One region of the Cupriavidus sp. 01L46 genome, then DNA from elsewhere that is predicted to be linked to it. Evidence: predicted binding sites of a transcription regulator. Region 1 holds the regulator's gene; the other holds the start of a gene.

What was found. Region 1 encodes HrcA, which represses chaperone genes, less so after heat shock. Its sites were predicted from a motif close to TTAGCACTCNNNNNNNNNGAGTGCTAA; they were not measured.
Region 2: a site for HrcA is predicted at 2,061-2,087, ahead of groES (co-chaperone GroES). Genes of this name have one in related genera too.

What each region holds. Positions count from the first base shown of each region.
Region 1 covers NZ_JBFTSF010000061.1:29,245-33,406, reverse strand. Annotated here, with positions in the region: gene AC1DS3_RS13355 (RNA-binding S4 domain-containing protein) at 1-190, opposite strand, end outside; gene hemH (ferrochelatase) at 224-1,339, opposite strand; gene hrcA (heat-inducible transcriptional repressor HrcA) at 1,452-2,489, opposite strand; gene AC1DS3_RS13340 (NAD kinase) at 2,604-3,521, shown strand; gene recN (DNA repair protein RecN) at 3,594-4,162, shown strand, end outside.
Region 2 covers NZ_JBFTSF010000015.1:31,440-35,283, forward strand. Annotated here, with positions in the region: gene groL (chaperonin GroEL) at 1-1,636, opposite strand, end outside; gene groES (co-chaperone GroES) at 1,677-1,967, opposite strand; gene AC1DS3_RS04665 (zinc-dependent alcohol dehydrogenase family protein) at 2,518-3,522, shown strand; gene AC1DS3_RS04670 (LysR family transcriptional regulator) at 3,519-3,844, opposite strand, start outside.

The DNA of each region.
Region 1 (4,162 bases):
GCTGATGCGCCTCGAGGACGACGGTGTCGCCCGGCTTGACCTCGCGCGAATTCTTGCATGCCTGGCCGTTGACCTGCACCTTGCCACGGTCCACCGCCTCGGCAGCCAGCGAGCGAGTCTTGAAGAAGCGCGCGCACCACAGCCATTTGTCGATGCGCAGGCGGGCATCGGCCTCGAAAGATACACTCATGTCGTCACCTCCATCCGTTGGGCAGCGCCACGCTCATGCCGCGGCGCCACGCGTCTGCGCGTGCGTGCGGCGGGCCTCCAGCTCATGCGGATGCGGCAGCCGCAGCGGCCAGCCCTGCAAGTGCTGCAAGCCAATCTCCGCCAGCCCGGCAATCCAGCTCTCCGAATCGTTGAGGCAGGGAATGTAGTGGAACACCTTGCCGCCTGCCACATGGAACTCGGAGCGCCCTTCCATGGCGATCTCTTCCAGCGTCTCCAGGCAATCGGCCGGAAAGCCCGGGCAAAACACGTCTACCCGGCCAGTGCCGACCTTGCCGAGTTCCTGCAGGGTGGGCGCGGTATAGGGCTGCAGCCACTCCGCCTTGCCAAAGCGTGACTGAAAGGTGACCTGGTACTGCCCGGGCTGCAGGCCCAGCGCCTCGCCCAGCAGGCGCCCGGTCTTGAGGCACTCGCAATGGTAGGGGTCGCCGAGCTCCAGCGTGCGGCGCGGCACGCCGTGAAACGACAGGATCAGCTTGTCGCCCCGCGCGAAATCCGGCGTGCCATGCTGCGCCCAGTATGCCCCCACCTGCTGGTGCAAGGCGGCAAGATAGGCCGGATGGTCGTGGAAATGCTTGACCAGCCGCAGCTCCGGCTGGTTTCGCCACTGCTTGAGTACCCGGAACACCTCGTCGAAGCCCGTCGCCGTGGTGGTGCCGGAGTACTGTGGATATAGCGGCAGCAGCAGGATGCGCTCGGTCCCCTGGCGGCGCAGCGCTTCCAGCACCGAGCCGATCGACGGATTGCCGTACCGCATGGCGCACGCCACTGTCACCTCATGGCCTTGCTGGTTCAGCAGCAGTTGCAAGGCGTGAGCCTGGCGCTCGGTGTGCACCAGCAGCGGGGAACCCGTCATATGCGCCTCCCGCAGCCAGATCGACTCGTACTTCATCGCCGAAGCGCGCGAGCGCAGCGGCACGATGATGCCGTACAGCAGCGGTAGCCACGCCGCGCGTGGGATCTCCACGACGCGCGGGTCGGACAGGAACTGCTTGAGGTAGCTGCCGACCGCCTTCGGCGTTGGCGCATCCGGGGTGCCGAGGTTGATCAGCAGGATGGCCGTGCGCGGCGCCTGGCCATGCTGGTAGGCCGGTTCAGGGGTAAACGTCATGTAATTTCCGGTGTGGCGGGGCGGCGCGGGCACAGGACGCGCGGCCGCCAGGTTTCGCCGAGCTTACAGGATGCGGGGAACAGGCAGTTTGTAAGACAGGGCCGAGCCAACACTAGTTCTGGCTGAGCGCGCTGGACAACAGGCGCGCGGTGATGTCGARGATCGGGATCACCCGTTCGTAGGCCATGCGGGTCGGCCCGATCACCCCGAGCGTGCCGACGATCTGGCCGTCGACTTCATAGGGCGCGGTGATGACCGCCATGTCTTCGAGCGGCACCAGTTTGCTCTCGCCGCCGATGAAGATCTGCACGCCCTGGGCGTGGCTGGAGACATCGAGCAGCTTGAGCAGGCCGGTCTTGTGCTCGAACACGTCGAACAGGCGGCGCAGCTTTTCCATGCTGGACGACAGGTCTTCCACCTCCAGCAGCTTGCGCTCGCCCGAGATGAAGACATGGTCGTCTTCCCCCTCGGCCATGGCATTGCTCCCCGCCTCCACCGCGGCCTGCATCAGCTGCGACATATCCATGCGCAGCGCCCGCAGCTCGCCGCGCAGGTGGTCGCGCACATTGTCGAAGCTCATGCCGGCAAAGTGCGAGTTGATGAAATTGGCGGCTTCGACCAGTTGCGACGGGGAATACGGCAGCTCGGTCTGGATGATGCGGTTCTGCACGTCGCCCTCGGGGGTGACGATGATCAGCAGGATGCGCTTGTCCGAAAGCCGCATGAATTCGACCTGGCGGAACGCCTGGGCGCGCCTGGGGGTCATCACCACGCCGGCGAACTGCGACAGGTTGGACAAGGTGTGCGCCGCCGACGTGATCATCCGCTGCGGCCCGAGCTGCRGGCCCTCCAGCTGGCCCCGGATCTTGCCGGTCAGCTCGGCCAGGTTGAGCGCGCCATCCAGCGGCTGGGCGGTCAGCATGGTGTCCACGAACAGCCGGTAGCCGCGCGGCGTGGGAATGCGCCCGGCCGAGGTATGCGGGCTGGCAATGAACCCCATTTCCTCCAGGTCGGACATCACATTGCGGATGGTGGCCGGAGACAGGTCGAGCCCCGAGTACTTCGACAAGGTCCGTGAGCCCACGGGCTGCCCCTCGGCGATGTAGCGCTCGATGAGGGTTTTGAGAAGCGTTTTCGCACGTTCATCCATGATGCTCCTGATTTTACGCAAGTTTTCACCATTCGGGCGGCTCATCGGCGATCCGGCCCGGCGCCAAGCGCCCTCCTGCTGACAATGGTCACGGCGGTATGGTCTAATCCCGGCATGTCTTCGCTCCCCAAGCCCGGCGCCGCGCGCGCCCCATTTCGCACCGTCGCCCTGATCGGCAGGTACGCCACAGCCGGCATCGAGGGCCCGCTGGAAGAGCTGGCCGCCTGTATCCTCAGGAACGGCCAGGATGTGGTGTTCGAGCGAGACACGGCCCTGGCCACCGGACTGACCGACTATCCGGCGCTGGCGCCCGACGAGATCGGCAAGCATGCCGATGTGGCGGTGGTGCTCGGCGGCGACGGCACCCTGCTGGGCCTGGCGCGCCAGCTGGCCGGCTACCCGGTGCCGCTGATCGGCGTGAACCACGGGCGCCTTGGCTTCATGACCGACATCCCCTTGCAGGACGTGCACTCGGTGCTGCCCGACATGCTGGCGGGCCGCTACGAGTCCGAGACCCGCATGCTGCTGGAGTCCCAGGTGGTGCGCGACGATGGCGTGATCTTCTCCGCGCTGGCCTTCAACGACGTCGTGGTCAACCGTTCCGGCATTTCCGGCATGGTCGAGCTGGCGGTGTCGGTGGACGGCCACTTCATGTACAACCAGCGCTCCGATGGCCTGATCGTCTCCACGCCGACCGGCTCGACCGCCTATGCGTTGTCGGCGGGCGGCCCGATCCTGCACCCGACCCTGTCGGGCCTGGTGCTGGTGCCGATTGCCCCGCATGCGCTGTCCAACCGCCCGATCGTGCTGCCGCACGATGCCGAGGTGTCGATCGAGGTCGCCACGGCGCGTGACGCCAGCGTGAACTTCGACATGCAGTCGCTGACCTCGCTCTTGCCCGGCGACCGCATCGTGGTGCGGCGCTCGGCCAAGACCGTCAACCTGCTGCACCCGATCGGCTACAACTATTACGCCACGCTGCGCAAGAAGCTGCACTGGCACGAGTACCCGAGCGAAGACAACCGGCTCTGATCCGCCCCGGCCCGCACCGATCCGGCCCAGATCCGTCCCCTGACATCACCCAGCCCCGACCCGTCGACCACGATGCTGCGCAGCCTGTCCATCCGCGATTTCGTCATTGTCGATACCCTCGACCTCGACTTCTCCCCGGGCTTCACCGTCTTCACCGGCGAGACCGGCGCCGGCAAGTCGATCCTGATCGATGCGCTGGCCCTGGTGCTGGGTGAGCGCGCCGACGCCGGCGTGGTCCGCGAAGGCGCCGCCCGGGCCAGCATCAGCGCCACCTTTTCCACCCCGGCCGGGCTCGACGCCTGGCTGGCCGAACACGATCTCACCGGCGACGAAGGCACGGTGCTGCTGCGCCGCACGGTCGACGCCAGCGGGCGCGGCAAGGCCTTTATCAATGGCGCCGCCGCCACGCTGGGCCAGCTGCGCGACATCGGCGACCGCCTGGTCGATATCCACGGCCAGCATGCCCATCAGTTGCTGCTGCGCCCGGACGCCCAGCGCCTGCTGCTCGATGCCCATGCCGGGCTCACCGCGCAAGCCGGTGCGGTGGCCGAAGCCTGGCGCTCGTGGCGCGCGTGCGTGCGCCAGCGCGAAAACGTCGAGCACCGCTCGCGCGAGATGCAGCTGGAACGCGAGCGGCTCGA
Region 2 (3,844 bases), on a different contig from region 1:
TGCCGTCCATGCCGCCCATGCCGCCCATGCCGCCCGGCATTGCCGGAGCCGATTCATCCTTCGGCGTTTCGGCAACTGCGCAGTCGGTGGTCAGCATCAGCGATGCGACCGAAGCAGCGTTCTGCAGCGCGGTGCGGGTCACCTTGGTCGGGTCCAGCACGCCCATTTCCACCAGGTCACCGTACTCGCCGGTGGCGGCGTTGTAGCCGTAGTTGCCCTTGCCTTCGATGACCTTGGCCACGACGACCGAAGCTTCTTCGCCAGCGTTCAGCACGATCTGGCGCAGCGGCTCTTCCATGGCGCGCAGCACGATCTTGATGCCAGCGTTCTGGTCAGCGTTGTCGCCGGTCAGGTTAGCGATGGCAGCGCGAGCGCGCAGCAGGGCCACGCCGCCGCCGGGGACAATGCCTTCTTCCACGGCTGCACGGGTTGCGTGCAGTGCATCTTCCACGCGTGCCTTCTTTTCCTTCATTTCGACTTCGGTGGCGGCTCCTACCTTGATCACTGCAACGCCGCCGGCCAGCTTGGCCACGCGTTCTTGCAGCTTTTCACGGTCGTAGTCCGAGGTCGCTTCTTCGATCTGGGCACGGATTTGCTTCACGCGTGCTTCGATCGAGCCTGCGTCGCCGGCGCCGTCGATGATGATGGTGTTTTCCTTGCCGATTTCGATGCGCTTGGCTTGACCCAGTTCTTGCAGGGTTGCCTTTTCCAGCGTCAGGCCGATTTCTTCAGCGATCACTGCACCGCCGGTCAGGATGGCGATGTCTTCCAGCATGGCCTTGCGGCGGTCGCCGAAGCCCGGAGCCTTGACAGCGGCGGTCTTCAGGATGCCACGGATGTTGTTCACCACCAGGGTCGCCAGGGCTTCGCCTTCGACGTCTTCAGCGATGATCAGCAGCGGGCGGCCCGACTTTGCCACTTGTTCCAGCACCGGCAGCAGGTCACGGATGTTCGAGATCTTCTTGTCGAACAGCAGGACGAACGGGTTGTCGAGGGCGACAACTTGCTTTTCCGGGTTGTTGATGAAGTACGGCGACAGGTAGCCGCGGTCGAACTGCATGCCTTCCACGACTTCCAGCTCGTCGGCCAGCGACTTGCCGTCTTCCACGGTGATCACGCCTTCCTTGCCGACCTTGTCCATCGCTTCAGCGATCAGCTTGCCGATCACTTCGTCGCTGTTGGCGGAGATCGAGCCAACTTGCGCGATTTCCTTGCTGGTGGTGGTGGTCTTGGTCAGCTTCTTCAGCTCTTCAACCGCGTTCACCACAGCCTTGTCGATGCCGCGCTTCAGGTCCATCGGGTTCATGCCGGCGGCAACGTACTTCATGCCTTCGCGCACGATCGACTGGGCCAGCACGGTTGCGGTGGTGGTACCGTCACCGGCGTTGTCGCTGGTCTTGGAAGCCACTTCCTTGACCATTTGCGCGCCCATGTTCTGCAGCTTGTCCTTCAGCTCGATTTCCTTGGCCACGGACACGCCGTCCTTGGTCACGGTCGGGCCGCCGAAGCTGCGCTCCAGCACCACGTTACGACCCTTCGGGCCCAGGGTAACCTTGACTGCGTTGGCGAGAATGTTCACGCCTTCGACCATCTTGGCACGGGCGGCGTCGCCGAATACTACGTCTTTAGCTGCCATGTTCTGAATCTCCTAAATCTGTACGAATGGGGTGCGTGGATTACTTGTTCACCACAGCCATGATGTCTTCTTCGCGCATGACCAGCAGTTCCTGGCCATCCACCTTCACGGCCTGGCCGGCATACTTGCCGAACAGCACGCGGTCACCCACCTTGACGTCGAGGACGATCGAAGCGCCCTTGTCGTCCTTCTTGCCGGGGCCCACGGCGAGCACTTCACCTTGATCAGGCTTTTCGGCAGCGTTGTCGGGAATCACGATGCCGGAAGCGGTCTTGGTTTCATTGTCCAGACGCTTCACGATCACGCGGTCGTGCAAAGGACGCAGATTCATACGGACTCCTTGGTACAAAAAGTGATTTTTGGTTCACAAAAAATGACCGCCAGCACTGACGGCCAGCAGAATTAGTACGTCGGGAGAGGTCTGTTAGCACTCATGCCCAACGAGTGCTAATTATAGGGACGGGGGGTAGCGTTTTCAAGTCAACGACTTGATACGTGTTTACCCTGGAATTGTGAAAATCGTTATGGAGCCTGGCCGCGCGGCGAAATCTTTATTCGCGTCCTGATGGAATCCGGACGGATTTCGCCGAAATAAAAGTTACCCATGGATCACCAGCCCAATGTTTCCGGGCGGGATCATCGCATGCCACCCGTGGTGTTGCCTGCGGCACTTTCGCCCGCTGCGCGATACTCAACGTCACCCACCTCCACGGCGACGTGACACGACGTGACACGACGTGACAAGAAGCCGCCCCATTCAAAACTGCATGGCAAGAGTACAGAAGCGTTGATTTACGAGCGCGCCGGCCTGGCCAAGAATGGTCACACCAACCCGGCTCAAACCCATCGCTGGTTCATCGCCAACCTATCCGGAGCGCATCATGTCCCACCCCACCATGCAGGCCCTCATCGTCGAATCCGCCGGCGCGCCGTTCACGGCGGTCCAGCTTCCCAAGCCAGTGGCCGGCCCCGGCCAGGTGCTGGTGCGCATCCTGGCCAGCGGCGTCAATCCGCTCGACGCCAAGATCCGCGCCGGCCAGGCGGAGCACGCCCGCCAGCCCTTGCCCGCCGTGCTGGGCCTGGACCTGGCCGGCGTGGCCGAAGCCGTGGGCGCGGGCGTGACGGCTTTCGCGCCCGGCGACAAGGTCTATGGCATGACCGGTGGCGTGGGCGGCCTGCAAGGCTCGCTCGCGCAGTACGCGGCGGCCGATGCCGACCTGCTCGCGCGCAAGCCCGCCGCGCTGTCGATGCGCGAAGCCGCCGCATTGCCGCTGGTGTTCATCACCGCGTGGGAAGGCCTGGTCGACCGGGCTCGTGTGCAGCCCGGCCAGAAGGTGCTGGTGCATGGCGGCGCCGGCGGCGTGGGGCATATCGCGGTGCAGATCGCCCGCGCGCTCGGGGCGCAGGTCTACGCCACGGGCTCGGCCGCGCAGAAGGCGATCATCGAGGGCTATGGCGCCACCGCGATCGACCACGCCGCGACATCAGTCGCGCAGTATGTCGAGCAATACACCGCGGGCGAGGGCTTCGACGTGGTCTACGACACCGTGGGCGGCGCGGTGCTGGACAATTCTTTTCTGGCGGCGCGCACCTTTGGCGGTCATGTGGTGAGCTGCCTGGGCTGGGGCACGCACGCGCTGGCGCCGCTGTCGTTTCGCGCGGCCACGTATTCAGGCGTGTTCACGCTGATGCCGATGCTCACCGGCAAGGGCCGCGCGCACCACGGCGAGATCCTGCGCGAAGCGGCGCGGCTGGCCGATGCGGGCAAGCTTTCCGTGCGGCTCGATGCGCGGCACTTCACGCTCGACAGCGCCATCGATGCGCATCGCGCCATCGAGACCGGCACGGCCAAGGGCAAGCTGGTGGTGGAGATTGCCGGGGACTAAGCGCCTGCGCTATTGCCCAGGCGCTCGATGGTCGCATCCAGGAAGGCGCGCAGCCGCCCCAGGCGGCGCAGGTCGCGGTGATAGCCCACCCAGACGTCGCGCCCCGGCGGCGCCTCGCCCAATTCGATGGCCTGCAGGCCGCCGATGCGCTCGGCCAGCGCGCAGGGCAGGACAGCCAGCCCCGCGCCAGCCGCGCACAGCTTGGCCTGCGCCTCGCGGCTGTTGCTGCCGAATGCTACCCGGGCGTTCGGCAGTTGCTTGCGCATCCAGGCCATGTCGGGCAGGCCCGCGAAGCCCGCATCCAGCGTCAGCAGGGCATGCC